2 linked regions of the Geobacillus stearothermophilus ATCC 12980 genome follow. The main gene of each other region encodes a partner of the protein of the gene in region 2 in a complex. Links are inferred from orthologs where the notes say so. Each region holds a gene or a part of one and is shown on either strand. Other genes may lie near its edges.

Region 1 (5,170 bases), 2.2 Mb from region 2 along the record:
AGCGGCCGGTGTGCGATGCCTCGACCTCGGCCACCTCTTCCGGCGTGCCGACGGCCACGATTTGCCCGCCGCGGTCGCCGCCCTCTGGGCCTAAATCAATAATATAGTCCGCGGTTTTGATGACGTCCAAATTATGCTCGATGACAAGCACGGTATCACCGTTGTCGACGAGCCGATGGAGCACGTCAAGCAGCCGGGCGATGTCATCGACATGAAGCCCGGTCGTCGGCTCGTCCAAAATGTAGAGCGTCCGGCCGTTGGAGCGGCGGTGAAGCTCAGCGGCGAGCTTGACGCGCTGCGCCTCGCCGCCCGAGAGCGTTGTCGCCGGCTGACCGAGCTTCATATACCCAAGCCCGACGTCATAGAGCGTCTCGAGCTTGCGTTTGATTTTCGGGATCGAGGCGAAAAAGTCGAGCGCATCTTCGACCGTCATGTCCAAGACATCGGCGATGTTTTTCCCTTTATACGTCACCTCGAGCGTTTCACGATTGTACCGTTTGCCGTGGCACACTTCGCACGGGACGTACACGTCCGGCAAAAAGTGCATCTCAATTTTGATGATCCCATCGCCATGGCACGCCTCGCAGCGCCCGCCTTTGACATTGAAGCTGAACCGCCCTTTTTTGTAGCCGCGCACTTTCGCTTCGTTCGTTGAGGCAAACACGTCGCGGATGTCGTCAAACACCCCGGTGTACGTCGCCGGGTTCGACCGTGGCGTGCGGCCGATCGGCGACTGGTCGATGTCAATCACTTTGTCGAGATGCTCCAGCCCGCGGATGTCGCGATGCTCGCCCGGCTTGGCTTTCGCCCGGTTGAGCTTTTGCGCCAGCGCCTTATACAACACTTCGTTGACAAGCGTGCTTTTGCCCGAGCCCGACACCCCGGTGACAGCGACAAACGTGCCGAGCGGGATGTTCACCGATACGTTTTTCAAGTTATGCTCGCGCGCGCCGACCACCTCAAGCCAACGTCCGTCCGGACGGCGCCGCTCGGCCGGAATCGGGATGAATTTTTTTCCTGACAAATACTGGCCGGTGAGCGAGTTCGGATTGTCCATCACCTCTTCCGGCGTGCCGGCGGCGACGACCTCGCCGCCGTGGATGCCCGCCCCCGGGCCGATGTCAATCAAATAGTCCGCGGCTAGCATCGTATCCTCGTCGTGCTCCACGACAATGAGCGTATTGCCGAGGTCGCGCATGCTTTTCAACGTCGCGATCAAGCGATCGTTGTCGCGCTGATGAAGCCCGATCGACGGCTCGTCGAGGACGTACAGCACCCCCGTCAGCCGCGAGCCGATTTGCGTCGCCAAGCGGATGCGCTGCGCCTCGCCGCCGGAGAGCGTGCCGGCTGAACGGCTGAGCGTCAAATAGTCGAGGCCGACGTTTTGCAAAAAGCCGAGCCGGTCGCGAATTTCACGCAAAATAAGGCGGGCGATTTGCGCCTCTTTTTCGGTCAGCTCGAGCCCGTCAAAAAAGGCGAGCGCCTCGGTCACCGACATGGCGGTGACCTCGCCGATATGCTTGCCGCCGACAAGGACGGCCAGGCTTTCTTTTTTCAGCCGGTAGCCTTGGCATGTCGGACACGGTTGTTCCGCCATATACTTTTCCATCTGCTCGCGAATGTAATCGGAGCTTGTCTCCCGGTAGCGGCGCTCGATGTTGCGAACGACGCCTTCAAATGCGATGTATTGTTCACGCACTTGGCCAAAATCGTTCGTATAGCGGAAATAAATCGGCTCACCGCCGCTGCCGTACAAAATTTTCGCGAGCTGCTCTTTCGGCAACTCCTTCACCGGCACGTCCATCGGGATGCCGTAGTGGCGGCACACAGCTTCGAGCAGCTGCGGGTAGTATTGCGAGCTTTGCGGCTCCCACGGAGCGATGGCGTGTTCTTTTAACGTCAGCTCATCGTTCGGGATGACCAAATCGAGATCCACTTCGAGCTTCACCCCGAGCCCGTCGCAGTCCGGGCAGGCGCCGAACGGACTGTTGAACGAAAAGAGGCGCGGTTCAAGCTCCCCGATCGAAAAGCCGCAGTACGGACAAGCGTGCTTTTCACTGAACAAGAGCTCCCCCTCGCCGATCACGTCAACGACCACTTTGCCGTCGGCGAGCTTCAGCGCCGTCTCCAACGAATCGGCAAGCCTTGATGCGATGCCGTCCTTGATGACAACCCGGTCGACGACGACATCAATCGAATGTTTTTTGTTTTTTTCCAGCTCAATGTCCTCCGTCAACTCGCGCATCTCACCGTCAATGCGAACGCGCACATACCCTTGTTTGCGAATATCCTCCAATGTCTTGGCGTGCGTCCCTTTTTTTCCCGAGACGATCGGCGCCAAAATTTGCATTTTCGTCCGCTCCGGGTAAGCAAGCAGCCGGTCGACCATTTGCTCGATCGTCTGCGATTGGATTTCAATGCCGTGCGTCGGACAAACAGGGCGGCCGATGCGGGCGAATAGAAGCCGCAAGTAATCGTAAATTTCTGTCACCGTGCCGACGGTTGAGCGCGGGTTGCGGCTCGTCGTTTTTTGGTCGATCGAAATGGCCGGCGACAATCCTTCAATCGCATCGACGTCCGGTTTTTCCATCTGCCCTAAAAACTGGCGGGCGTACGCCGACAGCGATTCGACGTAGCGTCGCTGACCTTCCGCGTAAATCGTATCAAACGCCAGCGACGACTTCCCCGACCCGGACAGCCCGGTCAAGACGACGAGCTTGCCGCGCGGGATTTCAACGTCAATGTTTTTCAAGTTGTGGGCGCGCGCCCCTTTGACAATGATTTTCTCCATTCCGTTCACCCGGCCATCATCCTTCCGCTTTCAATTCGAAAATGACGTCGCGCAGCTGGGCGGCCCGCTCGAAGTCGAGCGCTTTGGCCGCCTCTTTCATCTCCGTCTCGAGCGTTCGAATCAGCTCTTCCCGCTCTTGTTTCGTCATCGCTGCCGCCGGCTTCGCCTCGTACATCTCCGTCTCTTCCGCCGCATACGTCGCGCGGATGACGTCGCGAATCTCCTTTTTCACCGTGCGCGGCACGATGCCGTGCTTTCGGTTGTACTCTTCTTGAATCGCGCGGCGCCGCTTCGTCTCTTGAATAGCGATTTCCATCGATTTCGTCACTGTATCGGCGTACATGATCACATGGCCGTTCGCGTTGCGCGCCGCCCGGCCGATCGTCTGGATGAGCGAGCGCTCCGAACGCAAAAACCCTTCTTTGTCGGCGTCCAAAATGGCGACAAGCGACACTTCCGGAATGTCCAATCCTTCCCGCAGCAAGTTGATGCCGACCAGTACATCGTATTTGCCGAGCCGCAAATCGCGGATGATTTCAATGCGCTCGAGCGTCTTAATTTCCGAATGCAAATACGCCACCTTGATCCCCGCTTCTTTTAAATAATCGGTCAAATCCTCCGCCATTTTTTTCGTCAGCGTCGTCACGAGCGTCCGTTCATTCCGCTCGACGCGCTCATGAATTTCGCCGATCAAATCGTCGATTTGTCCTTTTGTCGGACGGACGTCGATCGTTGGGTCAAGAAGCCCGGTCGGGCGAATGATTTGTTCGACAACGCCCGGGCTGTGCTCGAGCTCGTACGGCCCCGGCGTCGCCGAGACGTAAATAATTTGATGGATTTTTTGCTCGAACTCTTCAAACGTGAGCGGTCGGTTGTCGAGCGCCGACGGCAGACGGAAGCCGTGGTCGACGAGCACTTGCTTGCGCGCCCGGTCGCCGTTGTACATGCCGCGCAGCTGCGGCAAGGTGACGTGTGACTCATCGACGATAATCAAAAAATCGTCCGGAAAATAGTCAAGCAATGTATACGGCGTCGATCCCGGCGGCCGCAGCGCCAAATGGCGCGAGTAGTTTTCGATGCCGGAACAAAAGCCCATCTCGCGCATCATTTCCAAATCATAGCGCGTCCGTTGCTCCAGCCGCTGCGCCTCCAACAGCTTTCCTTGGGCGCGCAGTTCGGCGAGCCGCTCCTCAAGCTCTTGTTCGATGTTTTGAATGGCGAGCCGCATTTTCTCCTCGCGCGTGACGAAGTGCGACGCCGGGAAAATGGCGACATGCTCGCGCTCGCCGAGCACTTCGCCCGTCAAGGCGTCCACCTCGCGGATGCGCTCGATTTCATCGCCAAAAAATTCGACGCGAATGCAATGTTCATCGCGCGACGCGGGGAAAATTTCGACCACATCGCCGCGGACGCGGAACGTGCCGCGCCGAAAGTCGATATCATTGCGGTCGTATTGGATGTCAACGAGCCGCCGCAGCAGCACGTTGCGCTCGATTTCCATCCCCACGCGCAATGAAACGACAAGCTCGCGGTATTCTTCCGGCGACCCTAAGCCGTAAATGCATGAGACGCTGGCCACGATGATGACATCCCGGCGCTCAAACAACGCCGACGTTGCCGAGTGCCGCAATTTGTCGATTTCATCGTTGATTTTCGCATCTTTTTCAATGTACGTATCCGTCTGCGGCACGTACGCTTCCGGCTGATAATAATCGTAATAGCTGACAAAATATTCGACGGCGTTGTGTGGGAAAAACTCTTTCAGCTCGCTGTACAATTGACCGGCGAGCGTTTTGTTGTGGGCGATGACAAGCGTCGGCTTGTTGACTTGGGCGATCACGTTCGAGATCGTAAACGTTTTGCCCGTCCCCGTCGCCCCAAGGAGCGTTTGATGTTTCACACCCCGCTGCAAGCCGTCCACAAGCTTGGCGATCGCCTGCGGCTGATCGCCTTGCGGTTCGTACGGCGACACTAATTGAAAACGGCCCTCCACCGTTTCGCCTCCTTCTTCAATCCATCTTTCCCCATTGTATCATATCCTCTGCGCAGATGCACAAAAAATGCGAACTGGTATTCGTTCCAACCTGCACAGCGATTTCCATTCCGTCAGGCCGCTTCCAGCTGCATAGATAAAAAAGCGGACCGCTGCAGATGGGTCCGCTTCTCTGTCATTTCTTTAAGTTGTCCAACATTCGCCCCGCCAACAGAAAACCGGCAATCGTCGAGGCGATGTCGGCGACGATTTCGTGCAGCTCGTCCGTATACCCTTTGGCATACGAGGCGACAAGCAAGGCAACGGTCAACAACAACGCAATGTAACGGTTGTACGTCACCCGCGCAAACAGCAGCAACAAAAGGCACGGGATGATAAGGGCCGCG
Region 2 (9,832 bases):
ATTTCTCATATCAAGCACGTGCGAAGTCGGCGGAACGTTCTCCGTATCCAATTCATTCAACTGCTCGGCAAACGTAATGATCGCATCGAGCTGTTTCGTAAACATCTCCGCCTCTTCATCGGTAATCGCCAACCGCGCCAAATCGGCGACATGTTTCACTTGGTCAATGGAAATTCGCGACATAGTTTCACCTCCAACGAGTTCGACCTATCACAATACCATGATGATACCAAACTTTTATCCAATGAAGCAACCGTTGCCACGTGTTCTGGGCGAGAATCAATCTATATATTCACGATGCAAACGAATATACGTTCTATAACATCTCCCAATAGCTAAGGCAGGCGTGAAACCGGGGGGATTTGATGTTTGATGTAGGAATATTTCGTTTTCCTGAACAGCGCACGATGGGATGGCACACGCATGAGTAAACGGTTGATGGGAGGAAAAGGACGCGCTCCTATTTTAGACACAGGAAGGAATCGCTCGTGACGCCTTTTTTTATTCAAAGAAATACGATAAAATGAAAGCACAAGGAGGGAAATTGCATGTCGCTGCCAAATCAAAATCATCCATGGACATATGCAGATTACGTAATCTTCATCGCATTGCCAAAAGTATTCGCTTCCATGTGAGAACCCTCCTGACAAAAATCGGGAGGATTTTTTTGCACCGATATGGAATAAATCCTTGACAAACAAGGAATGTGAAGGAGTTTGTCCGCCATGGATGTTCAAATTTTCTTAATTGACAATCCCGAACATATGTACTATAATGACTGTAACGGACGAAAAAGGGGGAATCATGACGATGAGTGACGCTTTGCTCACCCAAGTGCTCGACCGCCTAAGCGCCATGGATGGCACGCTGCAAAAGCTCGTAGAGGGTCAAGAGCGGCTCGAGCGGGAACAAATCGCCATTCGCCAAGAACAAGAAGAAATTCGAAAAGAGCAACAAGAAATCCGAAAAGAACAACAAGAGATTCGAAAAGAACAACAAGAGATTCGAAAAGAGCAGCAGGAAATCCGCCTGGAACAACAGCGTCTGCGTCAAGAACAAGATTCGCTTCGCGCTGGGCAAACGGAATTAAACGGCATCGTGGCTGCTCTCCTCCACCGCCAAGACGAAACAGACGCCAAACTGGAAGCTCTCGCCGCTGACGTCCACCAGCTTCACCGGGAATTTTCCTCATTGAAACAAACGGTGGACCGCCTCGAACAAAAAATGGACTCCCGTTACGAACAATTGGCTGCCCAAATCGAAGACATCAAGCTGGACTTGAATTTTATCGCCCACCGCACCGTCGACAACGAACGAATCATTTACAAGCTGAAAGAAATGCTGTTCCGCTGATCGATTCATCTAAGAGGAGGCCGCTGCCATGCATATCGCGTTTGACCATCTCGTCCACTTGACCGAACGGCCCGAGCAAGTGAAAATGGCGTTTGAACAATGGGGGCTTGTGGCCATCCACGGCGGCCGTCATCCATCATGGGGAACGTACAACGCCTTATGTTACGTGGAGCATTTGCGCTACATCGAGTGGATCGGCATTGCCGATATACAGACGGCGAGAACGTGCGGAAACCCGCTCATCACTCAGCTTGTCGCCGACCGCCAAGAAGGAAGCGGCTTCTCCCAGTTTGCCTTTCGCACGAACGACATCGAAGCGGTGGCGGCGCAGCTCAAAAGCAAAGGATTCGCCCCAGTCGGTCCGCTCCCCGGCAGCCGCGAGCGCGATGACGGCAAGCAGCTCACATGGTCGATGCTGTTTATCGAAGACGACACAGACGGCGCGTTTCGCTATCCGTTTTTCATTCAATGGGGCGACCGTGATGACGTACGCATGAACGAGCTGGCGCCGCTCATGAGACACCCGATTGGCTCTGTTTCGCTGTCGTCAATTAGCCTCTACACCCTCGATCTCCAGCGGACGGTCAACGGCTACCGCCGGCTGTTTGACTTGCCCGAACCCGATGTCGAGCGCGATGAAGCGGGAGCATACGCGGAGCTCGCTGTCGGCGGCATTGCGATTCGGTTCTATGAGGCTGACCGCCGTCATCCATCGACGCGCCCGTTTTCGTGCCGGCTTGTGGGCGTGCAGAAACCGCGCCGCATCGAAATCGAGGGCGCCACGTACATCATATCTGGCTCTTGACGGCCATTGTATTGCCACATGCTGCGCGCCCCCTCGCGCTAGGCGCCGTGCCAGCCCTTGGCGAATGCATTCCCACATACTCCCCTTTGCCGCTGAATAAGATGGAGTAACCGCTTCTTGATTATCGCAAACCATAGATGGCAAAGGGGGAGTCCAACCGTGTCCCACCCGTATGTTTCTCCAAAACTTTCAGTGGAAACAATGATCTCGATTATTCACCACGGCGTGAACTACCCACCACCTACGCTTCGCTTAGAGGTGGGGGCTTCAAGCGACTTGTGTGTGTTCGCTGAACGGTAAGCCACACACAAGAACCCTTTACGCTTCCCTTCGTTCCGAAGGTGTCCGTTCTAGCCATATTCTATCCTATTCGTTGGCTAACGCCAACCGAAATTCATCTCCCACTTTCACTGGTGCTGGCGCACCTTCACGTTTAGAAGTAGGAGACTTCTTTCGGAGGGAAGTTAAAGAGAACGACGGCGCCTCAACATATCGTTATCATCGGCGCCGGGATGGCCGGGCTTGTCGCGGCGTCATTGCTGAAGCAGGCGGGTCATCGCGTCACTATCTTAGAAGCATCCGAGCGGGTCGGCGGCCGCATCTACACGCTCCGCTCCAACTTTCGCGACGACCAGTATCTCGAAGCCGGCGCGATGCGCATTCCTCACACCCATGCATTGACGCTGAAATACATTCAAAAATTCAACTTGCCGCTTCCCCCGTCCACGGTCAAGAGTGGCGGCGACGGCAAAATGTGTTCATCTGTCCATACAGCGTCGGAACGTCTTCGGCGCTGACAATCAGCTCAAGGTCTTCCGGCGCGGCGAATCCGCTGTCAACTGTATGCCGAAGCAAATGAAGAAGGGGGTCGAAAAACCCGTCCACGTTAAGCAGGCCGATCGGTTTTTGGTGGAGGCCGACGCGCGACCATGAGAGCACTTCAAACAGCTCTTCATACGTCCCGTACCCTCCTGGCAGGGCGATAAACCCGTCGGCTAACTCATACATTTTCGCTTTGCGGGTGTGCATTGTATCGACGACCAACAATTCGCTCAACCGATTATGCGCCACTTCCCGGTCCTTCAAAAATTGCGGAATGATCCCAACCACGCGCCCTTGATGACGCAGCGCCGCCTCAGCAACCTCTCCCATCAAGCCCCGTGTCCCTCCGCCGTAAATGAGCGTAATGCCGCTTCGGGCTAAAAACGTTCCGAGCGCTTTCGCCGCTTCCTTATATCTCCCATCGTTTCCATTGCTTGATCCGCAAAACACGCAAATCGCCTTCAAGTCTCACACCCGCCTCCTGCCATAACCTGTTGCTCGTTTTGCATCCGTTTTCGAGTGCTGCGCTCATTTTCCTACCGTCATTATACAATGCTCTCCCTGTTCTTTCCACCATCGTTCGGACGGCCTTTTCGCGCAAAAAAGGGCCGCTGCTGCAGCCCTTTCCGCTTCCTTCATTTTTGGAGAATCAAATGTTCGGATCACTCCGTTCGCCGTATCCCAAATAACGCGATGATGCCGACCTTATTGATAAATATGCACAAACGGCTCGTCTGCTTTCGCCTGGCGCACGATGAGGCTTTCCGGCTGGCCGGCTGAGGCGATGTAGACATTAACGGTGATGTAGTCCGGGAATTTTTCCATCACCAAGCCGGTCACGTATTGGGTAAAGCCGATCACTTCCGCTTTGCCGTAAAACGGCATCGTAATGTTGATCGTTAACTTCTGAAGCTGGTCGTTGACGTACAATCCTCTGCCGACGATGCCGGTGTAGTTCGGGAAAAAGTCTTCAACGTCTGATTTAAAATTATTGAATTTGATCCAGTCATCGCGATGGTTCTTTTCCGCCTCATCGGACGGGAATAAATAATATTCCTCGTTCACCGCTTCCCAATCATCGATCGTGGCGCTTCCGTCGTCAACATGGGTGACCGCGAAAAAGTGGCCCGGAATCACGGACGAGCGCGGCACCTGTTTGTACAAGGCAATCGTGATCGGCACGTTGCCGAGCCCTTTGATATTTCGCAGCCGCTTCAACACCTCGGCGGCGATCCGCTTTCCTTCCCGTTCGATGACATCGTCTTTGATTTTCACTTCGCGTGGATACCCTTGCTCGGTTGAGTAGTAGTGGACGGAATTCAACGCCAGGCCGATGGCGACGCCACCAAGCTTCACCTTGCCGTTATCGACTTTCACTAAGTAGTCGTGCTCCAAAATGCTGGCCAGGTAAATCGGGCTTTGTTTGTTTTTTTGCTCATTCGTTCCTTTGTCGCTGATCGGCGGGTTTAAGCCGATGTTGTCTTCCGGTTTCATTTTCTCTGCCTTCAGCTGGCTTTCCGTCCGCTTGCGGGCGAGCCAGCGCCCGATCGTTTCGCTGTCCAAATATTGCCCTTCCTGAAACAAATATTCATCCGGGGAAAATTGCTCAGATGCCAAGCGCATCAGCCCGGTTTCAAATTCATCGACATCAAGCCGGGTGTTGACGTCGTTGACGACCCGCCCGCGCGCCCCGGACGGCTTAAAAGGCAAGACAACGCGGTAATACGAATCAGAAATGTTGTATTTCGGGATGACCGCTTCTTGCTCTTTGCTTCCTTTGTCTTGCACGACTTCCTCACCTTTGTCAAACTTCGGCGCACACGCAGACAACAAACAAATCGAAGCGAGCCCGACAACGGCCAACCGTTTTCGGGCCCGATTCGTCCAACGACAAGCAACGAAACTGCGCAGTAGTGAGATTTGTTTCATCGTTTCCCCCTGTTGATCTCTTGCAAAAATCGTGGTTCGTCCCAAATCTCAATGCCAAGCTGCTGGGCTTTCTCCAACTTCGATCCGGCATCCTCGCCGGCGATGACAAGGTCGGTGCTGCGGCTGACGCTGCCGGTGACGCGCCCGCCAAGCCGCTCAATTTGTTCTTTTGCTTCATTGCGCGACATCGACGCGAGCTTGCCGGTCAAGACGACCGTTTTGCCGGCGAAGGCAGAGTCAGCAGGCGCTTCAGCCGACCGCTTCGGCCCTTTGTAAGCCATATTGACACCGTAAGCGCGCAGCTCCTGGAGCAGCTCAGTTGCTTCGGGTTGGGCGAAGAACGCCGTGATCGCATCCGCCATTTTCTCTCCGATTTCGGGGACGGCCATCAACTCCTCTTTCGTCGCCCGTTCGAGCCGCTCCATCGTTTCAAAATGCTCAGCCAAAAGTTGGGCGGCTTTCGCTCCGACGTAGCGAATGCCAAGGCCAAACAGCAGCCGTTCAAGCGAGTTTTGCTTCGACGCCTCAATCGCCGCAAGCAAGTTGGCCGCCGACTTTTCCCCCATCCGTTCCAACCCGACAAGCTGTTCCTTCGTCAGGCAGTACAAATCGGCGACATCGCGGACAAGGCCGGCGTTAAACAGCTGGGTGACGACTTTTTCGCCCAAACCCTCGATGTTCATCGCCGCCCTTGAGGCAAAATGGATGAGCCGCTCGCGCAGCTGGGCCGGGCAGTTCGGGTTCAAGCAGCGGAGCGCCACTTCCCCCTCGAGACGGACGAGCTCGCTTTCGCATTCCGGGCAGTGCGTCGGCATCGCAAACGGCGTTTCATCCCCATCGCGCCGGTCAACGACGACGCCGACCACTTCCGGGATGATGTCGCCCGCTTTTTTAATGATGACCGCATCGCCGATGCGAATGTCTTTTTCCCGTATAAAATCTTCATTGTGAAGGGTGGCGCGCTGCACCGTCGTGCCGGCGACGCGCACCGGCTCTAAAATCGCCGTCGGCGTGACGACACCCGTGCGACCGACGTTCACCTCAATGCCGATTAACGTCGTCACCACTTCCTCGGCTGGGAACTTGTAGGCAATCGCCCAGCGCGGGCTTTTCGCCGTCGCGCCAAGCGCCCGTTGCTGGGCGAATGAGTCCACCTTAATAACGATGCCGTCAATCTCATACGGCAGCTGCGGCCGCTTGTCGTGCCACTCGCTGACAAAGGCGATCACCTCATCGATATTGGCGCAGCGCCGTCGCTCTGGGTTTACTTTAAACCCGAGCGCCTGCAAATAATCAAGCGCTTCGCTGTGTGAAGCGATGCCGAGCGCCTCGGCGTCGGCTAAGCCATATACAAACAAATCCAGCTGGCGCGAGGCCGCCACTTTCGGGTCGAGCTGGCGGAGCGAGCCAGCCGCGGCGTTGCGCGGGTTGGCAAACAGCTCCTCGCCGCGGGCTTTTCGCTCCTCATTCAAGCGCAAAAACGACGCTTTCGGCATAAACGCCTCGCCGCGCGCTTCAAGCGACACCGGTTCTTTCAGACGGAGAGGCAGCGAGCGGATCGTTTTCAAATTTTCCGTAATGTCTTCACCCGTCGTCCCGTCGCCGCGCGTCGCCCCTTGGACGAAATAGCCGTCTTCATAGCGGACCGAGACGGCGAGGCCATCGATTTTCAGCTCGCATACGTACGCCGCTTCCCCGACTTCCTGACGGACGCGGCGGTCAAAATCGCGCAAGTCTCCTTCGCCAAACGCGTTCGCCAAGCTCATCATCGGAACGCGATGCGCCACTTTGCGAAACGCCTCAAGGGGCGGACCGCCGATGCGCTGGGTCGGCGAATCGCTCGTTTTGAGCTCCGGATATTGTTCCTCAATGGCGATGAGCTCTTGCATCAACCGGTCATACTCGGCATCTGGAACAGACGGGCGGTCAAGCACATAATATTCGTACCCGTAGCGGTTCAACAGTTCGCGCAGCTCGGCCGCGCGCCGTTCGGCTTGTTGGCGGTCCATACGTTCACCTGTTCTCCTTTCCTACACTTTCTCAATCGGCGCAAATTTGGCAAGCAGTCGTTTAATGCCGATCGGGCTCGGGAAGGCGATGTCGAGCTCTTGGTCGTCGCCGCCGCCGCGGACGCTGACGACGGTGCCGATGCCCCATTTCCGGTGATTCGCCCGATCGCCGACTTTCCACGATCCCACGGCGCCGCTTGCCTGCGGGCGCGAAACGGCCGAGCGGGAGGCGCCCGCTTGGCGGCGCGAGGCTGTCTCAAGCAAATGCGCCGGAATTTCATTCAAAAAGCGCGACGGCGGGTTCATTTGGATGTTGCCAAACAGCGTCCGCATTTGCGCGCTCGTCAGCACAAGTTCTTCCTCCGCGCGGGTGATGCCGACGTACGCCAGCCGCCGTTCTTCTTCCATCTCATCGTCATCCTCGAGAGAGCGGTTGTGCGGGAAAATGCCTTCTTCCATGCCGATCAAAAAGACGACCGGAAACTCGAGCCCTTTGGCGGCATGCAACGTCATCAACATGACGGCATCTCCTTCAGCGGCCTGTTCCGTCCCGTTCAGCTCGTCCAAATCGGAAATGAGCGCCAAGTCGGTTAAAAAGGCGATGAGCGATTTATCGTCGCTCACATTTTCAAAATGCTTCGTCACCGACAAAAACTCATCCAAGTTCTCGAGCCGGCTTTGTGCTTCAATCGTCCGCTCCGCCTTGAGCATCTCGCGGTAGCCCGATTTGTCGAGCACTTCTTCGACGAGTTCGGTGACGGAGACGTATTCTTGCAGCTGTGTCCATTGCTCGAGCTGGCTGCGGAACGCGGCGAGCGCCCCGGCCGCTTTGGCGCCAAGCCCGATCATCTCTAGCTCGCCGAGCGCCTCAAACAAGGACAGCTCATGATCGGCTGCATAGCGGACGAGTTTGTCGATCGTCGAGGCGCCAATGCCGCGTTTTGGCACGTTAATGATGCGAAGCAAGCTTAAATCATCGTCCGGATTGGCGATGACGCGCAAATAGGCGAGAATGTCTTTAATTTCTTTCCGGTCATAGAACTTTAAGCCGCCGACAATTTGATACGGAATGTTCGCTTTCAGCAACATTTCCTCCATGACACGCGACTGGGCGTTCGTCCGGTACAAGACAGCAAAATCACGGTAGCGGCGTTCGCCGCGCTCCACCGCCTCGCGGATGCGTCCAGCGACAAACTGCGCTTCGTCCGCTTCGTTCATCGCCTCATAATAAAGAATCGGCTTTCCTTCCGGGTTTTCCGTCCAAAGCCGTTTCGGCTTCCGGTTGACGTTATGCTCGATGACTTCGTTCGCCGCTTGCAAAATGCGCTTCGTCGAGCGGTAGTTTTGTTCAAGCAAAATGACTTTTGCGTTCGGATAGTCGCGCTCGAACGACAAAATGTTTTGGATGTCCGCCCCGCGCCACCGATAAATCGATTGGTCGGCGTCGCCGACGGCGCAAATGTTTTGAAAGCGTTCCGCCAGCTTTTTGACCAGCGTATATTGAGCGCGGTTCGTATCCTGGTACTCATCAATATGGATGTACTGAAACTTATATTGGTAATAGTGAAGCACATCCGGCACGCGGTCAAACAGTTGGATCGTCGTCATGATCAAATCGTCAAAATCGAGCGAATGATTGCGAAGCAGGCGCTGTTGGTATTCTTGATACACATCGCTGACGACTTTTTCGTAATACGTCGAGGCCCGCTTCGCGAATTGCTCCGGAGGCAACAGCTCGTTTTTCGCCGCGCTGATCGTGCCTAAAATCGTCCGCGGCTCAAATTTTTTCGGGTCTATGTTTTTTTCTTTTAAAATCGTTTTCATGACTGAAAGCTGGTCCGTCGGATCAAGGATGGAAAAATTGCGGTTGATGCCGATGCGGTCAATGTCGCGGCGCAAAATGCGGACGCACATCGAGTGGAACGTCGAAATCCAGACGTCTTCCGCCGCCCCACCTAAGAGCGACTGCACACGTTCCCGCATTTCGCGCGCCGCCTTGTTCGTAAACGTAATGGCCAAAATGTTCCACGGCGCCACATGCTTTTCCGCCATCAAATAGGCGATGCGGTGCGTCAACACCCGCGTTTTCCCGCTTCCCGCCCCCGCCATAATGAGCAGCGGGCCTTCCGTCGTCCTGACGGCTTCTTGTTGCTCTTTGTTTAAATGGGCGAGCAGCTGTTCCGATAAAAAGTTCATTGTTTTCACCACCAATACACCATATGTTCTATTTCGCCTCATTCGCCCGCTTTACGGCGTCCACGGTCAGCAGCGCCTGTTCAAACGATTCGTAAACGGCGTTGCCGACGACAACAGTATCCGCCCGGCGCGCCATCTCAGCCGCCTGCTCCGGTGCGGTGATGCCGCCGCCATAAAACAGCTGCGTCTCGCCGAGCGCCTGTTTCACTTTTTCCACCAAGGCGGGGTCGCCGTATATGCCGCTATATTCAAGATAAAAGATCGGCAGCTTGTACAAATGTTGAGCGAGGCGAGCGTAGGCCACCACATCGTCTTCGCTCAGGCCGGCGTCGGCTTCGGTGAGCTTCGCCGCCTTGCATTCCGGATTTAAAATGCAATACCCCTCGGCAAAAATCTCATCCCAATTCATGATCTCGCCATATTGTTTCACCGCCTCATGATGGCGGCCCACCACCCAGTCGACATGGCGGCTGTTTAACACGATCGGAATGAAATACGCATCAAACCCCGGCGTCAAGGCCTCAAGATTTGTGACTTCAAGCGCGCATGGCACCGAAAAACGGCGGATGCGGGCCAATAAATCGAGCACACCATCGAGCGTCACCCCGTCCGTTCCGCCGACGATGACGGCATCCGTCCCCGACTCGCAAAGGCGCTCAAGGCGCTCATCATCGATCGGTTTGTTCGGGTCGAGCTTAAACACATGGCGCCAGGCGCG

What was found.
Region 1: the proteins of pcrA (region 2) and uvrB are in contact, whole or in part, in a crystal structure (PDB 7EGT), measured with the Thermus thermophilus proteins. The link is inferred for Geobacillus stearothermophilus ATCC 12980 from one-to-one orthologs. Residues at the interface, in WP_096412145.1 of Thermus thermophilus: His654, Arg656, Phe657, Gln666, Asp668, Glu669, Lys680, Arg681, Leu682, Ser683, Lys685, Tyr686, Ala687; in WP_096411307.1 of Thermus thermophilus: Glu23, Leu25, Arg26, Asp27, Gly28, Glu29, Arg30, Phe31, Arg55, Glu326, Asp327, Phe328, Glu379, Ser382, Gln383, His398, Gly400, Arg401.

Annotation. Positions count from the first base shown.
Region 1 is NZ_CP128494.1:2,484,582-2,489,751, forward strand. What follows is about bases 2,297-5,170. They hold uvrB (excinuclease ABC subunit UvrB), read right to left. Parts: upstream 4,785-5,170; coding sequence 2,808-4,784; downstream 2,297-2,807. Other genes in these bases: uvrA (excinuclease ABC subunit UvrA), read right to left, coding at 2,297-2,791; QSJ10_RS13620 (CsbA family protein), read right to left, coding at 4,960-5,170. Outside these bases: more of uvrA, read right to left, coding at 1-2,296. UniProt on the Escherichia coli protein: The UvrABC repair system catalyzes the recognition and processing of DNA lesions. A damage recognition complex composed of 2 UvrA and 2 UvrB subunits scans DNA for abnormalities.
Region 2 is NZ_CP128494.1:267,595-277,426, reverse strand. Bases 6,528-9,457 are described here. They hold pcrA (DNA helicase PcrA), read right to left. Parts: upstream 9,115-9,457; coding sequence 6,940-9,114; downstream 6,528-6,939. Other genes in these bases: pcrB (heptaprenylglyceryl phosphate synthase), read right to left, coding at 9,143-9,457; ligA (NAD-dependent DNA ligase LigA), read right to left, coding at 6,528-6,918. Outside these bases: Asp-tRNA(Asn)/Glu-tRNA(Gln) amidotransferase subunit GatC, read right to left, coding at 1-183; QSJ10_RS01515 (hypothetical protein), read left to right, coding at 805-1,353; QSJ10_RS01510 (VOC family protein), read left to right, coding at 1,382-2,158; QSJ10_RS01500 (LOG family protein), read right to left, coding at 2,888-3,445; QSJ10_RS01495 (CamS family sex pheromone protein), read right to left, coding at 3,686-4,909; more of ligA, read right to left, coding at 4,906-6,527; more of pcrB, read right to left, coding at 9,458-9,832. UniProt on the Escherichia coli protein: A helicase with DNA-dependent ATPase activity. Unwinds DNA duplexes with 3'-5' polarity. Translocates on single-stranded DNA with 3'-5' polarity. Initiates unwinding more efficiently from a nicked substrate than double-stranded DNA.